Regions from separate parts of the Brevibacterium sp. K11IcPPYGO002 genome, predicted to be linked through region 3. Evidence: riboswitches for the same ligand, from Rfam matches in the RefSeq annotation. Region 3 holds a riboswitch; each other region holds the start of a gene.
The links. A riboswitch is a leader RNA that binds a small molecule or an ion and turns the genes downstream of it on or off. The one in region 3 is predicted to bind thiamine pyrophosphate.
Positions count from the first base shown of each region.

Region 1: linked by a shared signal. The riboswitch ahead of QYM46_RS05450 (ECF transporter S component) and the one ahead of QYM46_RS03910 (TenA family protein) in region 3 are both predicted to bind thiamine pyrophosphate.
Region 2: linked by a shared signal. The riboswitch ahead of QYM46_RS14345 (hydroxyethylthiazole kinase) and the one ahead of QYM46_RS03910 (TenA family protein) in region 3 are both predicted to bind thiamine pyrophosphate.
Region 4: linked by a shared signal. The riboswitch ahead of thiO (glycine oxidase ThiO) and the one ahead of QYM46_RS03910 (TenA family protein) in region 3 are both predicted to bind thiamine pyrophosphate.

Region 1 is NZ_CP131929.1:1,216,941-1,221,304, reverse strand. Features, by position in the region: gene QYM46_RS05455 (FN3 domain-containing metallophosphoesterase family protein) at 1-1,253, opposite strand, end outside; TPP riboswitch at 1,400-1,508, shown strand; gene QYM46_RS05450 (ECF transporter S component) at 1,531-2,157, shown strand; gene QYM46_RS05445 (ABC transporter ATP-binding protein) at 2,157-3,689, shown strand; gene QYM46_RS05440 (energy-coupling factor transporter transmembrane component T family protein) at 3,700-4,364, shown strand, end outside.
Region 2 is NZ_CP131929.1:3,117,824-3,122,187, reverse strand. Features, by position in the region: gene QYM46_RS14360 (SRPBCC family protein) at 108-617, opposite strand; gene QYM46_RS14355 (winged helix-turn-helix transcriptional regulator) at 731-1,195, shown strand; gene QYM46_RS14350 (DUF3800 domain-containing protein) at 1,229-2,122, opposite strand; TPP riboswitch at 2,383-2,516, shown strand; gene QYM46_RS14345 (hydroxyethylthiazole kinase) at 2,504-3,433, shown strand; gene thiE (thiamine phosphate synthase) at 3,430-4,188, shown strand; gene thiD (bifunctional hydroxymethylpyrimidine kinase/phosphomethylpyrimidine kinase) at 4,185-4,364, shown strand, end outside.
Region 3 is NZ_CP131929.1:881,881-886,244, reverse strand. Features, by position in the region: gene QYM46_RS03925 (VOC family protein) at 1-137, opposite strand, end outside; gene QYM46_RS03920 (ATP-grasp domain-containing protein) at 266-1,282, shown strand; gene QYM46_RS03915 (uridine kinase) at 1,360-2,001, shown strand; TPP riboswitch at 2,009-2,115, shown strand; gene QYM46_RS03910 (TenA family protein) at 2,110-2,799, shown strand; gene QYM46_RS03905 (phytoene desaturase family protein) at 2,864-4,345, shown strand.
Region 4 is NZ_CP131929.1:1,690,165-1,694,528, forward strand. Features, by position in the region: gene QYM46_RS07655 (thiazole synthase) at 1-717, opposite strand, end outside; gene thiS (sulfur carrier protein ThiS) at 719-976, opposite strand; gene thiO (glycine oxidase ThiO) at 973-2,133, opposite strand; TPP riboswitch at 2,123-2,226, opposite strand; gene thiE (thiamine phosphate synthase) at 2,238-2,921, shown strand; gene QYM46_RS07675 (ketopantoate reductase family protein) at 2,918-3,883, shown strand; gene QYM46_RS07680 (DedA family protein) at 3,837-4,364, opposite strand, start outside.

The DNA of each region.
Region 1 (4,364 bases), 340 kb from region 3:
TGGACGCTCTTGCCTTCCCAGTCGAGGCCGGGAACGTAGTCATAGAACTTCGACCCTGACGAGGAGGTCAGCGTGAGGTAGAGCGTCTGCCCGTCTTCCTTCTCTTCCTCGGCTCCCGCTTCCGACCCTTCCACTCGCTTGCCTTCGCCGTCCATGAGGAAGGTGCGGTTGAAGATGTGGTCATGGCCGGAGACGACGAGGTCGATGTCATTGCGGGCCGCGACCGGAGGGATCGCCTTCCGCAGCCGTTTGACGTCGATGTCGTCCCAATGGGTTGCCGTCGAATAGATCGAGTGGTGGAACCCGAGAACAGTCCAGCGTGCCTGGTCTCCGTGCTCGGCGACGACCTCGTCGATGAACTCGGCGTGGGCATCCACGTCCGGGCTGTTCGAGTTGATGTTGAGGAACAGGACTCCATCTTCGATGAACCAGTAGTCGCCGCCGGAGGTGATGACGCCGCCACCGCCGTGGTCCTGGCTCACATTGGGTCGGTTGAAGTGCTGCTCGTAGGCTTTCGAAGACACATCGTGGTTGCCGATCGTCGTCGCCTGCGGGATCGTGCGGGTCGCTTCCGGTGCCAGGTATTGAGCATACTGCTCCTGGTTGCCGGCGGAGTTGACCTGGTCTCCCAGCGAGTAGAAGAAGCTCGGGTCGTCGGCGGTGGCCACTGCCGAGGACAGGGTCCGGTCCCAACCGGCCGCGTCGTCGGGATCTCCGCCTCCGGCGCCGACCTGGGGGTCGCCGAAGACGAGGAATTCGTCATCTCCTCCGGACGATCCCGTGGTGAACCGCTGCACCTCGGTGAACCCGTCCTCGTCGCTGCCGACCTGGTAGGCGTAGTCGGTGTCGGGTTCCAGGTCGGTCATGCTCGCGTGGTTGTAGTGGCGTTTGAGGTCGGTGGCGAGACCGGAGTCCGTGGTCTCAGCCGCTGCCGCGTCGGCGGGAAGTTCACCCCCCTCGAGTTCACTCACCGGTGCCCACCGGACCTCTCCCCCGCCGGAGCTCTCACTCATCCACGAGAGGTTGCGCGTCGTCGAGTCGGCCCCGACCTGCAGCACCGCGTCGGTGATCGCCTCACTCCCCGCATCCGCCTCGGCGGGCGTGTCCGTCGGGTCCTGGCTCGCGGTCGCACTCGGTCCGCCCGAGCCGAGAGATGGTTCGGCGCGCACGGGCACCGGGGCCGCCACCAGAGCGGCGAGCAGGGTGGCGGCGGACAGGGCACTGAGTGGTCGCTTGAGTCGTTGAGTGTTCACCCGCCCATTCCTACCGATCAGTAGTGTCTGGTCGTTCGAGGCCCGTCGACGAGACAGGGAACGGGAGGTGAATCGTCGATGACGGATCCCGGCCTCCGCGTCGCTTCCGCTCCCGGTCGCTGCTTCGCTCACCTGTTGTACAGTGGTGGCTACGACAGGGGAGCGCCGTCAGGGGCGCTGAGAGTGCAGAAGAAGCTGCAGACCCTCGAACCTGATGCGGTCAGTACCGCCGAAGGAAGTCGAGACTCTTCACCCCTCCTTGATATGAGGAGGCACAATGCCGGAAACCACCGCGCCGACCACCACCCCCGCCCGCGCGCGGGCCTTCACCGCGGCGCCGAAATCCAAGCAGTGGCGGGTCGTCGACTATGTCACCACCGCCGTGCTCGGCATCGCGGTGGGACTCGTCTTCTGGGTTCTCGCGCTGAGCTGGAAGGTTCTCGAACTCGCCTTCCAGGCATTCCCGCCGTCGATCGGCCTCATCGCCGGTCTCTGGGTGCTGGCCGGTCCGCTGGCCGGTGCCATCATCCGCAAACCCGGTGCCGCGCTCCTGTGCGAACTCATCGCCGCCATCGTCGAAGCCGTGCTCGGCTCCCACTTCGGGGCGACCGTTCTGCTCTCGGGACTGCTGCAGGGCCTCGGTGCCGAACTCGTCTTCGCCGCTTTCGGCTACAAACGCTTCACCCTGTGGGTCACCGCCGCTTCGGGCGTGCTGGCCGCGGCGTTCATGGCCGTGAGCGAGAACATCATGTACAACGCCGAATGGCAGTTCGGCTTCCAGGCGATCTACGCGGTCTGTGCGATCATCTCCGGCCTCGTCATCTCCGGGATCGGCGCGTGGTACGCCTACCGGGCGATCGCGGCCACCGGGGCTCTGAGCTCCTTCGCCTCCGGCCGTCGCTGATGGCGCTGCCGATCACGGCCGCGGGCTTCTCATGGACGCACACCGACCGTGAGGCACCGGCGGTCGGTCCGCTCGACCTGGAGATCGCGGCCGGAGAGAAGGTGCTGCTGCTCGGCGCCTCCGGAGCCGGGAAATCGACGTTCCTCCACGCCGTCGCCGGTGTCCTGCCCGAGGAATCGGGTGAGGCCACCGGTGAACTCCTCGTCGGCGGTGAGAAACCGGATCCTCGCCGAGGATGCACCGGGCTGGTCCTCCAAGATCCCGATTCGCAGGTGATCTTCTCCCGCATCGGTGATGATGTGGCGTTCGGGATGGAGAACCTCGGACTCCCGGCCGCGGTCATCGAGGCTCAGGTTCCCAGATCTCTGCAGGCCTTGGGACTCGATCTGGCCCCGGAGCATCCGAGTGCCGCTCTGTCCGGCGGGCAGAAGCAGCGGCTGGCTCTGGCCGGGATCCATGCGATGGCCCCGGAGGTCATCGTCCTCGACGAACCGACCGCCAATATCGATCCCGCCTCGGCGACCGAGGTCCGCGATGCCGTGCTCACCGTGCAGGCCGAGACACAGGCGACCATGCTCGTCGTCGAACACCGGGTCGAGCTGTGGATCGAGCACGTCGACCGTGTCGTCGTACTCGGCCGTGACGGGATCGTCGCCCAAGGTCCGCCCGAGCGGATCTTCTCCGATCCGGACCTGACCGAAACGCTCATCGGCTGCGGCATCTGGATTCCGCAGGACTCCCCCACCCCGCGCCGAGGCGGGGCCGCAGGAAGCGGTGGGACGTCGGGCCGCCTCGGCGAGGTTCTGCTGCGCACAGATCGGCTCAGTGTTGCTCGACCGCGCATGGCCACCCCCGCCGCGACCGGCTTGGACCTGAGACTGAGCGCCGGTCAGGCGCTCGGAATCGTCGGCGCCAACGGGGCAGGCAAATCAACCACGGCCCTGACCTTGGCCGGCCTGCTGCCCGAATTCTCCGGGCAGGTCTTCGCCGAGGCGGCCCTGCGGGAAGGAGCCAAACGACCCCGACCGTTCGCGTGGCCGTCGAAGCAGTTGGCGGCGCGCATCGGCATGGTCTTCCAGGAACCAGCCCACCAGTTCCTCACTTCGAGCGTGGCGGCCGAACTCGAACTGGGTCCCCGGCTGGCAGGGTGGTCTGCCGCCGAGTCGCAGGCACGGGTGGATGAGCTTCTTGAGGGGCTCGGGCTCGTCGGGTTGGCGCAGGCTCATCCGCAGAGTCTCTCCGGTGGGGAGAAGCGACGCCTGTCGGTGGCGGCGATGCTGGCTCCCCGGCCCCGGGTGCTCATCGTCGATGAGCCGACCTTCGGTCAGGATGCGCTGACGTGGGCGGGGTTGGTGGAGATGTTCCTCGATGCTTTGGAACACGGCTCCGCGGTGGTCGCGGTCAGCCACGATCTGGCGCTCCTCGAGGCCATCGGCGCCGATCTCCTCGAGCTCGGCGACCGCAGCAGCGCTGCACGAGTCGGCGACAATGAGTCGGATTCGCATGTCAAGGCGGGTGATAGCGGTGAGTGACAGTCTCGATATGCATTCTCTCCCCGCACCCGAGGCCGCCGTAGAAGATCCGGGGCAGCTCATCCCCGTGGTGCGTTCCACCGCTTTGGCTCGGTGCAATCCGCTGACGAAGATCGCAGTCGCGCTCATTCTCATGGTCGGGGCGCTGCTGAGCATCGATCCGGTCTCTGCGGGGGTGGTGCTGCTGGCAGCAGTGCTGGCGCTGCCGGCGACGGGACTCGATCTGGTGGCGGCGGCCAAGCGGCTGTGGTTCCTGCCCGCCGGCGCTCTGCTCGCCGCTTGGGGCACGGCTCTGTTGGCGGAGAAGACCGGGGATGTGGTCGTCGACTTCGGCCCCGTCCTGTTCACCACAGGGTCCCTGGCCGCGGCTGCGGCGATCTTCGTCCGCGCCCTCGCCTTGGCGATCCCGCTCATCGTGCTCGCATCGACGATCGATCCGCGTGACCTCGCCGATGCGCTCATTCAGCACCTGCGGCTGCCAGAGGTCGTCGTGGTCTCGGTTCTCGCGGCCTCTCGTCTGCTCGGACTGTTGGTCAGTGAGTGGCAGGTGCTGGCGATGGCGAGGAGGGCCAGGGGTGTCGCGGGTGGTTCGCTTCTGCGGCGCACGGGCAGCCTCTTCAGCGGGGTGTTCGTCCTGCTCGTGGTCTCGATCCGCCGGGCGACGACCCTGGCGAT
Region 2 (4,364 bases), 1.9 Mb from region 3:
GCTCCCTCTGCCGACCGCTCGCCTGAGCGTCGAGCGCGCAATGCACAGCTTGATACAGCGACGTTAAGTCGAGCGGTCGGTGCTGACGAGATACGAGGTTCTGAAAGTCACGGCTCGGAGATCAGTTCGGCCTCGATCGCCGGAGTGATCGGGTTGCCCACTCCCGTCGTGATGAGCTGGTGCAGGCTGTCGTGGGCGTGGCGTGTCCATCCTCGAGCGCATCCGTCATAGCAGGCCAGCGCCGGGGTCAAGCCCACATGGGTGAATGTCAGCCGAATGCCTGACACCGTGGGCTCGATGTCGAAGCGCACGGTCGTCCCGGCCCACTCATCGATCTCGTCGGGTGAGGTTCCGAACTGGTTGTCCAGGATTCTCCAGACGACCCGTTCCGAGGGAACCAGCTCGATGATCTCGGCGCGGGTGGTGTGGATCTGCGGCACCGTGTAGACGAATTCGCCGAGGCGGTCGGGCGCCCCGTCGATGCGCTGCGACCACCAGCCGCGCACATTCGTCACCGCATCGAAGACTGCGTGTGGTGATTGCGTGACCTCATAGCTGAAGGTGAAGTCCGATGATGATTCGGTGTCGGGAAGAGCAGTGGGATTGTGTGCAGACATTGTCAGGCTCCTTTGCCGTTGTATGTCATTCTCTCAACTTGCGTCATGCAAGTCGATGGATCGATCATCCCACTATGCTTTCGTCATGCAAGTGAATAGGTAGACTCTCTTCTATGTTGGGCAGAACGTATGACGATGAAGTGTGTTCGATCGCGCGGACCTTGGAGATCGTAGGCGAACGCTGGAGCCTGCTGATCATCAGAAACGCGCTCTTCGCCGGGGTCACTCGCTTCGGCGACTTCCAGAAGCGATTGGGAGTGGCGACCAACATCCTCACCAAGCGGCTCGACGGCTTCGTCGATGCCGGAGTCATGACTCGGCAGCCGAATCCATCCGGAGTCGAGTACGTGCTCACCGACAAGGGACATGATCTCAAAGGCGTGCTCATTGCGTTCACCGAATGGGGAGATCGCTGGGAAGCGCCGAACGGGAGGCCGATCATCTACCGACACGACGACTGTGAAGGCGAAGTGCACAACTCGATTCGCTGTGACTCCTGTGGTCAGCAGCCTGACATCGTCACCGTCTCCAAAGGGCCGGGAATGCCCGACGAGAAATGGGCGCACCGGCAGAAGTAGGGCATCACAGCGGAGTGCGGAGCTGAACTTGGACTATTTTCGTTTGACAGTAGCGTGCTTGACCTTTTGCAGTTTCGCGAGATCTTCTGGACTCATAGGCCCGGTGTGCAATCCATCCGGGTAAGGCCTCTCTGCTTTGAATACGTCGAAGTTGTTCAGATCGCCCAGCGAACTCTGCCAGAGGCGAAGCTTGGATTCGTATGTGATGCGATGGTGCATGTGGCTGCCGAGAGCCTGAGGTACCCAGTCGTACTTTGATTCGCGTTCGAGTTGGTAGTCGATGGCTCGGCTGACAGATGCTGATATCCAATTGGCAAGCTGAATATTGGAGCTGAGAGCACTGTCGATGTGCATGGGCGGCTCAATGGCAGCATTCATTTCCCTGAATTCTTGGGCACGCGAGAATATGTGTGCGTATATCGTCGCTACTCTTGCAGCCCGTTGCTTCTCATTGATCTGGTCCATCAGCATCAGTAGATTCTCGCCGCAATTGTCCGCGTGACGACAGAGACGATTGACCGACTCTCGCATAGCTGAAGCTTCGCGTTGCTCATCGGAGAGTCGCACCTGCTTCCTGGTGCCGACCTCCTTCTGTTCGGCATAGAAGAAGACGCGTCCGCTCAGTTCTGCGAGCCTGTTGATCAGTCCGCGAAAGACACGGATCTGCTCACCGTAACTTCGCCAAGCGTCTGGGGTGAAGATATCTGAGCCCTTTCGCTCCCAGCGGCCCGGGTTCTCCACGCCCCGAAGCTCGCTGGCAAAGACGCGTCGCTTCTCTGCTGTGAAGATCTGACCGAATCTCCGAGCCGAGCTTTCGGGAATGACGAAGCCTGCATAGCCGAAGACGGGATTAGTGTTGAATCTCGGGTGGTCTTTGGCGACGTAAGGGCCGGGTTCACCGATCTCATCGATATAGGCGAGCAGCATGGGCAAACTTTACCTAGCGGCTCTGACACGAGGCCCAACGCAAAAACCCACGTCTGAGACGTGGGCTTGCGACTTGGCGCTCTAGGAGGTGAACTCCTTGCTACCACTTCAATAATCTCACAGCACCGAGGTCCGCGCAATCAGTCTTGCACGGAGACTCAACGGCCAGCATGGCGCACAACGTGGATCGGCGCTCATTCCCCGGCTTGACCTTGTGACTGTGGAAGTCGCCCGTGTCCGGACAGGCTGATACAGTCGAAGCCAATGACATGGGGTGCCTCATGAGGATCCGTTCGCACCGAGACGCTGCGCACGGAGGACACCGAGGCTGAGAGAACACCCATCGAACCTGATCTGGGCCATACTAGCGAAGGGATCGTCATGGTTGACTTCGACCTGCGTTCTGCGAATGCGCGACTGCGCGCAAGCAATCCACTCATCCAGTGCATCACGAACACCGTCGTGCAGCAGTTCAGCGCGAACGTGCTCCTGGCCGTCGGCGCCTCCCCGGCGATGCTCGACCATGAGGCCGATGCCGGACAGTTCGCCGGAATCGCCAGCGGAGTTCTCGTCAACTTCGGAACCGCCTCGAACCACCAGCTGCTCGCAGCCGATGCCGCCATCGACGTCGCCAACGCCGCCGGCAAGCCCTGGGTCCTCGACCCCGTGAGCGTCGGCGCCGTTGACTTCCGCACCTCCCGCATCCGCCGCGCCGCTGCCGATCACCCCACCGCCATCCGCGGCAATGCCTCCGAGATCGCCGCACTCGCCGGTGTGGGACTCGGCGGTCGTGGAGTGGACTCCACCGATGAAGTCGACGCCGTCCTTCCCGCCGCCGCAAAGCTGTCCCGAGAAACCGGTGCCATCGTCGCCGTCTCCGGACCCACCGATGCCGTCGTCGCCCATATCGACGGCGCCGACCACGTCGCCCGCGTCTCCGGCGGACATGAGTTCATGCCGCTCGTCATCGGCACCGGGTGCTCACTCGGCGCCGTCACCGTCGCTTACCTGGCTTCCGCCCGGGCGGGACTGGCGGACCCCGACGCCGACGTCTCAGCAATCAACGCCGCGGACGGTAACGCGAACGGTGGGGCCGCCTCGGCGAGATTCGAAGCCGTCGTCGCCGCCCACTCCCACTTCGCGGTCGCAGGAGAACTCGCCGCCGATGGCGCGAAGGGACCCGGCAGCTACTCGGTGAACTTCCTCGATGCGCTCCATGCCGTCGACGGCGACCGACTCGCACAGGCGAGAATCAGCCTCGACACGCTCACTTCTGCGAATGAAACCGCCGGCAAAGGCGTCCAGGCATGACCGCCGGATCCGCCCACATCGCTGACAACTCGGCCGACGACAGCGCGACCGTGAACGACCGAGTAGACGCAACCGACCGCTTCGCCGGAATCGACACGCGCCTCTGCCTCGTCACCGACTCCGCGCAATGCGAAGCCGCCGGCCGCACCGTCGCCGAGACCGTGCAGGCCGCCGTCGACGGGGGAGTGGGCATCGTCCAGGTCCGCGACAAAGACATCGACGATGCAGCCTTCTACTCGCTCACCCGCCAGGTCATCGCCGCAGTCGACGCCGCCACCCGCGACACCGACCGCACGGTCCCCGTCGTCCTCAACGACCGCGTCGAGGTGGCCCGCCGCCTCATCGACGAAGGCGAGAACGTGCACATCCACGTCGGCCAAACTGACACCACCGTCGCCGAGGTGCGCGCCGCCCTGGGTGCGGCACCGCTCATCGGTCTCTCGGCCGCGAACAGCGACGAATTCGCCGCCGGCCGCAACTCCGGAGTCGTCGATCTCGTCGGCATCGGACCGGTCTATGACACCTCCACGAAAGCCGACGCCCCCGTCGGCATCGGACCGGACCGCCTCGGCGAATTGGCGGCAGAAGCCGGCCTCCCCGCCGTCGCCATCGGCGGCATCACCGCCGACCGCGCCCCCGACCTGCACGGACGTGGACTGATCGGAATCTGTGTGGTCTCGGCGATCTGCCTGGCCGACGATCCGAAGTCGGCGGCCGAAGAGCTGCTGGCCGCTTTCACCGGGAGCGACCAGTGACGACCCGCCCGCCGATCACCTTGTCCATCGCCGGCACCGACCCCTCCGGCGGCGCCGGAATCCACGCCGACCTCAAGACCTTCACCGCGCGGAAGACCATGGGCACGACCGTCATCACCGCCCTCGTTGCGCAGAACACGCACGGGGTGTCGCGCGTCTATCCGATCGACGTCGAT
Region 3 (4,364 bases):
GAATTGGAGACGACTTCTGCCCAGGTGCCGTCCTCGTCGACGGTGACAGACCAATCCAGGAGTTTGCCGTAGAACTCCGCGAGTTCACCGGCGTCGGGGGCGTCGAGCACGACAACGGGCTGCTTTGCGATAGCCATGTCCCGAGTCTACGCCGCCGCACTGACACGACGAAGGCCTGGACACCAGGGCGTAGGATTGTTGAGCAGATCCGCCGATGCTTCCGAATACTCTCGGTCGCATCGGCTCCCGACAGTGAAGGTGCGCGATGAGTTCTCATACCCTGCCCGTCGGCGACGCTCCCGCGGTGCACATCATCCACGACAATCAGGAATGGATCGCTCCGTTCACGGATGCGCTCGACCGCCTCGGCGTCGCCCATGTCGAATGGCTGCTGCCCGAGACCACGATCGATCTTGCCGCCGAACCTCCTGCCGGCCTGTTCTGGTCGCGGCTGTCGGCGTCGGCGCACACCCGCACCGATCCGCAGGTGAAGGAGTACGGGCGAGCGGTCCTCGACTGGCTCGCCGCCGCCGGCCGCCGAGTCATCAACGGTCGCGACGTCTACGAGCTCGAGGTGAGCAAGATCCGACAGCATCGCGAGCTGGCCGGCCAGGGCCTCGACGTGCCACGCACCGCGGCCGCGTTCGGATCGCAGGCGCTCGTCGAGGCGGCTGCCGGCTTCACTCCCCCGTTCATCACCAAGCACAATCAGGGCGGCAAGGGCCTCGGTGTGCGCCGTTTCGACTCCCTCGCCGAGCTCGAGGCAGCCGCCGATGAGTTCGCGCCCGGTGGCACGAATGCGCCGATCGACGGAATCACGCTCATCCAGGAATATGTGCAGCCGGCTCAGCCGTTCATCACCCGCGCCGAGTTCATCGGCGGACGTTTCCACTATGCGGTGCGCGTCGACGTCTCAGGTGGGTCGTTCGAACTGTGCCCGGCCGATGCCTGCGAGGTCCCGGGTGCCGGGGCCAGCCCGGACGTTCCCCAGTTCGCCCGTCGAAACGACGTCACGGCCGCAACCCCGCTCATCGCGCGCCTCGAGACGCTGCTCTCAGGTCTCGGCATCGAGATCGCCGGCATCGAGTTCATCGAAACCGCCGACGGCCGCGAGGTCGTCTACGACATCAATACGAACACGAACTACAACCCGTCGGTCGAGTCCGCCGAACTGTCGGCCGGCCGGCAGCCAGCCGTTGACCGGATAGCGCAGTACGTGTCCGACACCCTCGCCGAGGCGGCCCCGCCGTCGGTGTCCCCCGCCGGGTCCGCAGCGTGGTGAGTTCCCGGGCCCGAGTTCTGATCGATCTGCTGGCAGAGCTGCGCACCGTCCGGCCGGGTCATCGCGCATTGGTGGCAGTGGACGGAGTCGACGGAGCCGGGAAGACCACGATCGCCCGTGAGCTCGTCGACCTTGCGGACGAGAACTCGGGATGTGCCGGCGCTGCAGGCACGCGTACCGATCGGCTGGTCGCCGCCATCAGCATCGACGGCTTCCACCGTCCTCGGGTGATCCGCTACGCCCACGGCAAGGGACCAGACACTTTCTATCGTCATTCCTACGACTACGAAGTTTTCGTCGAGTCCGTCGTCGAACCGTTTCGTCGAGGTGATGCGATCGTTCCAGCTGTGTGGGACGTCGACGAGGATCGTCCGCTGGCGCCGGAACCTCGGAGTCTGCCGAAGGACTGCATCCTCCTCGTCGAGGGGATCTTCCTCCACCGTCCCGAGTTGGTGGGTCTCTGGGATGCGAGCATGTGGGTCGAGGTGCCGTTCGAGGTCTCAGCCCCACGCGGAAACGAGCGGTTCCCCGGAGCCTTCGTCGCCGATCCCGAGGCTGCGTCGAATCATCGCTATGTCGGCGGTCAGCGTCTCTACTTCTCCGAGGCAGCTCCGTGGGAGAAGGCAACATGGGTGCTCGACAATCGCGATCTGGATCGGCCAGTCCTGACCTGCCGAACCGCATTCGATCACTCTGGCAACTGTTCTTGTCCCGGGTGATAGTGTCGGAGTCCTACAGGGGAGCGCCGAGCGAGCCGGCGCTGAGAGTGCATATGCAGACCCTTTGAACCTGATCCGGTGAGCACCGGCGGAGGGAGTGGAATCGCAATGACCACCACAGACTTGGACACGTCGATCACCGTGGCTGCTGACGGAGCGGTATCGGCACTGCTACGATCAACCAGCCGGCAATGGGCGGAGGCCGTCGACCACCGGTTCGTCAGGGAACTGTTCGCCGGCACCATCGACGACACCGTCTTGCGCGACTATCTGGTGCAGGACTATCAGTTCTTCGAATCGTTCCTGTCCATGCTCGGCGCCTGCGTGGCCCATGCCGATGAGCTCGACGCGAAGCTGCGATTCGCCCGACAGCTGGGCATGCTCGTCGCCGATGAGGACACGTATTTCGTCGATTCCTTCGCCGAGTTGGGAGTCGCGCCCGCCGACTACCTCCACCCCGAACTGACCATACCGACGGCGGGCTTCCGCGATGTCATGGATGATGCCGTCGCCTCGGCGTCGTATCCGCAGCTGCTCGTCGTCCTCGTCGTCGCCGAATGGCTCTACCTCGACTGGGCCGAGTCCCGTGAGGAGATGCCGAAGCGGCAGGTTCACCGAGGATGGATCGACCTCCACCGAGGCGAGGCCTTCCGCGAGTGGGTGCAGTTCCTCGTCGACGAGCTCGAACGTGCGTTCCCGACCGACGCCCAGAGCTCAGTAGCCGAGACCCTGACCCGCGCCTGGAACCGGGCCGTCGATCTCGAACGCGCCTTCTTCGACACCGCCTACGGCAGCTGAGCCGCACTCAGCCGCCCGGGACTGCGCATCTCGGCCGCCCAGCCCACTGGCCTAGACTGGCCTCATGAGCACAGGTGTTGATGCAGTCGTCGTCGGATCTGGTCCCAACGGCATGTCTGCCGCGGTCACTCTGGCCCGGGCCGGACTCTCCGTCGAGGTGTTCGAAGCTGAAGCCACGATCGGCGGTGGTGCCCGCACACTCGACCTCGGCCTGGCACCCGGCGTCACCCACGACATCTGCTCGGCCGTTCATCCCCTGGCGATCGCCAGCCCCTTCTTCGTCGACTTCGACCTGCGCGCCCGCGGCATGGAGCTGACCACCCCCGAGATCTCCTACGCCCAACCCCTCGACGGGAAACCGGCCGCGCTGGCCTTCCACGATCTCGACGAAACGGTCGACCGCCTCGGCGAGGCGGGACCGGAATGGCGGCGATTCTTCGCCCCGCTGCTCGACCGTGTCGATGACGCGATCTGGCTCTCCCTCGGTGACAAACGCTCCGTGCCCGAGACCCTCCGCGATGTTCCCGGCATTGCGAACGTCGTGAAATTCGGTCTGCGACTCCTGTCCCAGGCCAGCCCCGCGTGGAACATTCCGCTGTCCCACGAGTCGACGCAGTCCCTGTTCACCGGGGTCGCCGCGCACGCCATCGGCGGGCTGCCGGCGATGGGCACGGCCGCTACCGCCACGATGCTCTCCACGGTCGCCCACGCCGGAGGCTGGCCCTGCCCCATCGGCGGATCTCAAGCGATCGTCGACCACCTCGTCGCCGATCTCGAAGCTCACGGCGGCACCGTGCACGCGAACTCCCCGATCGCCCACGTCACCGACCTGCCCAAGGCCCGCGCCTACCTGCTCGACACTTCGGCGTTGGGTGCGGCACAGATCTTCTCCGGCCTGCTGCCGGCCCACGTCGACACGAGCCTGCGAACGTTCAAGCACGGCAACGCCGCGGCCAAGGTCGATTTCGTCCTCAACGGTCCGGTCCCCTGGTCCGACCCCGAGGTCGGCCGTGCCGGAACGATCCACGTGGGCGGCTCGCGAGCGCAGATGGCCGCCGCCGAGGCGCAGGTGATGAACGGACGGATGCCATCAGACCCCGTGTGCCTCGTCTCCGACCCGACCGTCTTCGACCCCTCCCGCGAGGTGAACGGCCTGCGCCCGCTGTGGACGTACGCGCACGTGCCCTTCGATTGCCCGCTCGACCCGACCGAATACGTGACACGGCAGATCGAACGCTTCGCCCCGGGCTTCCGCGACCGCGTCGTCGCCCACAACGCGATCCCCGCTTCCGAGATGGCCGGGCACAACCAGAACTACATCGGCGGGGACATCGCCACCGGCGTCGTGTCCTTCTACCGGATGATGGCTCGCCCGCGCCTGACCTGGGACTCCTACAGCCTCGGCGTGCCCGGGGCGTTCCTGTGTTCGGCGGCGACCCCGCCGGCCCCGGGCGTACACGGAATGAACGGCTGGTTCGCCGCACGCCGAGCGCTGAAGACCCGCTTCGGAATCGACGAGGCACCCAGCCTGGCACCGGGCGACTGACGGAGTGCGTCCCCGCAGG
Region 4 (4,364 bases), 810 kb from region 3:
TCGTTTGGGGATCCTCCCGGCTCCGGCCGCCAGATGCCCGGCCTCGACGGCCAGAGCCATCGCCCGAGCCATGGCGTGGGCGTCGTGAGCGCGAGTGACGGCAGAGGCCAGGAGAACCGCGGTGCACCCGAGCTCCATCGCCAGAGCCGCATCGGAGGCGGTGCCGACACCGGCGTCGAGGATGACGGGCACCTGTGCACGGGAGACGATGGTCTCGATGTTGTGAGGGTTGAGGATGCCCAGCCCACTGCCGATCGGAGCACCTGCCGGCATCACCACGGCCACCCCGGCATCCTCCAGACGTTTCGCCAGAGCCGGATCGTCGTTCGTGTAGGCGAAGACCGTGAACCCGTCGAGGACGAGCTCCTCGGCGGCGGCGAAGAGCTCGACGGAGTCCGGGAGCAGGGTGTCCTCATCGGCGATGACCTCGAGCTTCACCCAGTTCGTCTCCAGGGCCTCCCTGGCCAGTCGGGCGGTGAGCACGGCATCCCGGGCCGTATAGCAGCCGGCGGTGTTCGGCAGCGCCCGGATTCCCAGACGCTGCAGCATGGTGAACACCGAGTCCCGGGACTCGGCGTCGAAGCGCCGCATCGCCACTGTGGTCAGCTCGGTTCCCGAGGCCACGAGGGCGTCTTCGAGGATGCTCAGGGAACTCGCCCCGCCCGTGCCCATCACGAGGCGAGACGACATCTCCACGTCATCGACCCTCCAGCTCATCTCAGCCTCCCTGCACTGCGGTGACGATGTCGACGGTGTGACCGTCAGCCAGGGCGAACCCGGACCAGGCACCGCGACGGATGACCTCGCCGTCGACGGCCAGGGCCAGCCCTAAGCGTCCGCCGTCGGCCGGTGTCCCATCCGGGTTCAGTTCCCGTCCGGTGACCTCGGAGATGAGGTCGAGCGCCGAGGTGGCACCCGGCAGCTCATGATGGTCACCGTTGAGGACGATGGTCGGTGAGTGGTCGCGATCGGTCATGAGTTGCTCCTCATCGGGTAGGCGGTGGTGTGGTCTGTGGTGAAGCGGTGTGGGGACACGGACTCGAGCGTCCCGTCAGGAGGCCAGTCGGAGGCAGCACCCAGGGCGAGCTCGGCGCCGAGCCGCCCGCCGAACGGGGCCAAGAGGATGCCATGTCGGAAGTAGCCGGTGCTCACAACGCAGCCGGGATCGATGCGCCCGATCATCGGCAGGTCGTCGGGAGAACCAGGGCGAGCACGGGTGGTGATGTCGGTGATCTCCGCGTCGAGGATGCCCGGGACCAACCGCTGCCCGTCAGAGAGCAGCCGGTGGATCGCCCCGGCAGGGGTGCCGGAGAGCCCGTCCTCACGGGAACTGGCACCGAGCACGATCTCACCGTCGGGGCGAGGAACCAGGTAGACAGGACGACCGTTGACCAACCCGCGGAGGGTCCGAGTCAGCAGGGGAGTCGCCTCGGCGGGGGCACGCAAGCGCAGCACATCACCCCAGACTTCCCGGATCGGCAGCGGCGGGGCACCGGCGATCTCGGTGGTGGCGCTGCCGGCGCAGACGACCACCTGGTCGGCTTCCAACCGGCGGCCGTCTCCCAGTGTGACGCCGGTTGTCGCCGCACCATCTCCCAGCAGCTCGGTCACCCGCTGCCGGATGAGGAGCGACTCTGAGCCAGCTGTAAGAGCAGACAGGAGTCCCGCCGATACACGACGCGGATCGATCGAGTGATCACCGGGAATGTGCACAGCCCCGGCCACGGCAGGCGACAGCGACGGTTCGATACGGCGGGCGGCACTGCCGGTGATGAGCTCGGTGGCGAAACCCGATCGTGATTGTGCTTCGCGCAGCTCCCGCAGAGCCTGCAGATCAGCCCGGTCACCCGCACACACCAAGGTCCCGGCATCTGTGTAACCGAGATCGGTGTCGGCGGCGCTCGCCACCTCGGCGGCGAATTCCGGATACATCTGAGCCGAGGTCCGCATCAGCGGATACAGGGGAGTCTGCCCCCAGACCACCTCGGCGGCGGGAGCGATCATCCCCGCGGCGGCATGGCTGGCACCCTGGGCGGGGGCAGGATCGACGATGGTGACTTCGGCACCGAAACGGCGCAGATACCAGGCCGTGGACAGGCCGATGATCCCGGCGCCGACGACGATGACTCTCACAGCTTCTCCCTCCGGCGGCATGATCCGCATCAGGTCTGACGGTCGGCTCTTACGCCCTCTCAGCCTCGTTGGGAGGCTCCCGCGAACTCCTCTACTCTATGACCATGACCACACAGATGCCACCGCGCACCGCAGCGCGGCAGACGAAGAGAGCCTGGAGAGAGGCACGACTGGCAGAGGCGAAGCTCTACCTGTGCACCGATGCCCGGACCGCTCAAGGCGACCTCGCCGAGTTCCTCGATGCCGCCTACCGCGGGGGAGTCGACATCATCCAACTGAGGGACAAGAGCCTCGAAGCCCGCGCCGAGATCGCGGCATTGGAGGTCCTCAAAGATATTGCCGCCCGTCACGACAAGCTCTTCTCCGTCAACGACCGCGCCGACGTCGCACTACTGACCGGCGCCGATGTCTTCCACGTCGGTCAAGGCGACCTCACCAGTGCTCAGGCCCGTGCCGTGCTCGGCCCCGATGTCATCCTCGGACGCTCCACCCATTCCCTCGAGCAGGCGCTCGCCGCCGAGGCGGACCCGGAGACCGACTACTTCTGCGTCGGGCCGGTCTGGGAGACCCCGACGAAACCCGGCCGTGCCGCTGTGGGGACGGCACTGCTGACCTCTGCCGCCGCGAAGGCGAGCAAACCGTGGTTCGCGATCGGCGGCATCGCGGCAGGGGAGAGACTGGACGCGATCCGGCAGGCGGGCGCGAACCGTGCCGTCGTCGTCCGTGCGATAACCTCGGCAGACGACCCCGCTGCGGCCGCACGGGTGCTCAAGGAGGAGTTGGAATGACCTCAGCAGCTGACAGCACAACCGCCGGAATCGGTGCAGGTGCCGACCTGTCGATTCTCATCGCCGGGGCAGGCGCCACCGGCGGAGCGTTCGGCACCTATCTGCAGGAAGCCGGACGCGATGTCACGTTCCTGCTCCGGCAGGCGCGGGCGGCGACGGTCCGCGCGGACGGACTGCGCTTCACCGCTCCCGGTGCCGATCGGACGAACCAGGTCGATGTCATCACCGCCGAGGAGCTCAGCGCCTCACCGCGGATCTTCGACCTCGTCATCGTCGCGGTCAAAGCGGGTGGACTCGACTCGGTCATCGACGATATCGGACCGGCGGTGGGAGAACAGACGACGATCATCCCGTTCCTCAACGGCATGGCCCAGATCGAGAAGCTGCAGAACAGGTACCCCGGGCAGGTGCTCGGCGGGTTCGTCAAGATCGTCGGCACGATCAGAGACGGAGCCGTCGTCCAGCTCACCGACCTTGCGGTGATGACCATCGGCGATCTTCACGGCGCGGCCGTACCCACGCGAATCTCCGAGGCCCTCGACGTCCCCGGATTCAAACTCCAGATCGTCGATGGAGTCATCGACGGGCTGTGGGAGAAGTGGACCTTCATCGCCGCCGCGGGAGTCGTCACCTGTCTGTTCCGCGCCCCGGTCGGGGCGATCATGGCAGCAGGCGGCAGATCGCACGTGCACGCCATCATCGACGAACTCGAAGCCGTGGCGGCCGCGGCCGGACACCCGGTGTCGGAGGCCTCCCACGACATGACGCTGCAGATGCTCACCGAGGACGGCTCGGCCTTCACCTCATCCCTCTACAGGGATGTGACGGCAGGGCTGCCGAGCGAAACGGAGCACATCCTCGGCGATCTGTCGGCCAAGGCAGAGGAGCTGGGAGTCGCGACTCCGCTGCTCGACCTCACGCTTGTGCAGCTGCGGGCAGGGGAAGCCCAGAAGCGGCTCTGACCTCGGCCGTGCCCGTGCGCAGCATCGCCAGATACGGCTCCTGCGGCTGAGTGTGTTCGATGTCGGACGAACTGTGGGCAGCGGTGAATGTGACCATGGGGACGCCATCGGCGTCATCGAGGACGAGCAGCGTTTCGTAGCCGCCCGGACCCAGAGAATGGGAGCTGCCGGCCGGCAGGTCGAAGACGAGGCGTTCCAGCGGACTGTCGGGCTCGGGTGGGCGGTGCATCTCCTGGGCGGCCACATCGGCGAACTGTTCGGCGGTGATGAGGTAGGCCTTGGCCGGGGTCGGTCCGGGGACAGAATGATCGTAGAAGGCCATTCCGCCGCCCCAGACCTTCGATTCGCCGGCGAAGTAGATCGTTCCGGGCAGTTCGATCCCAGCTTCGGCACGGGGCAGTGCTGCGTCTCTGGCACCCGGATAAGTCACCTTAGCGCCGGGCGGTCGCCCGCCCTGCAGATAGCAGGCGAGCCGATCGCG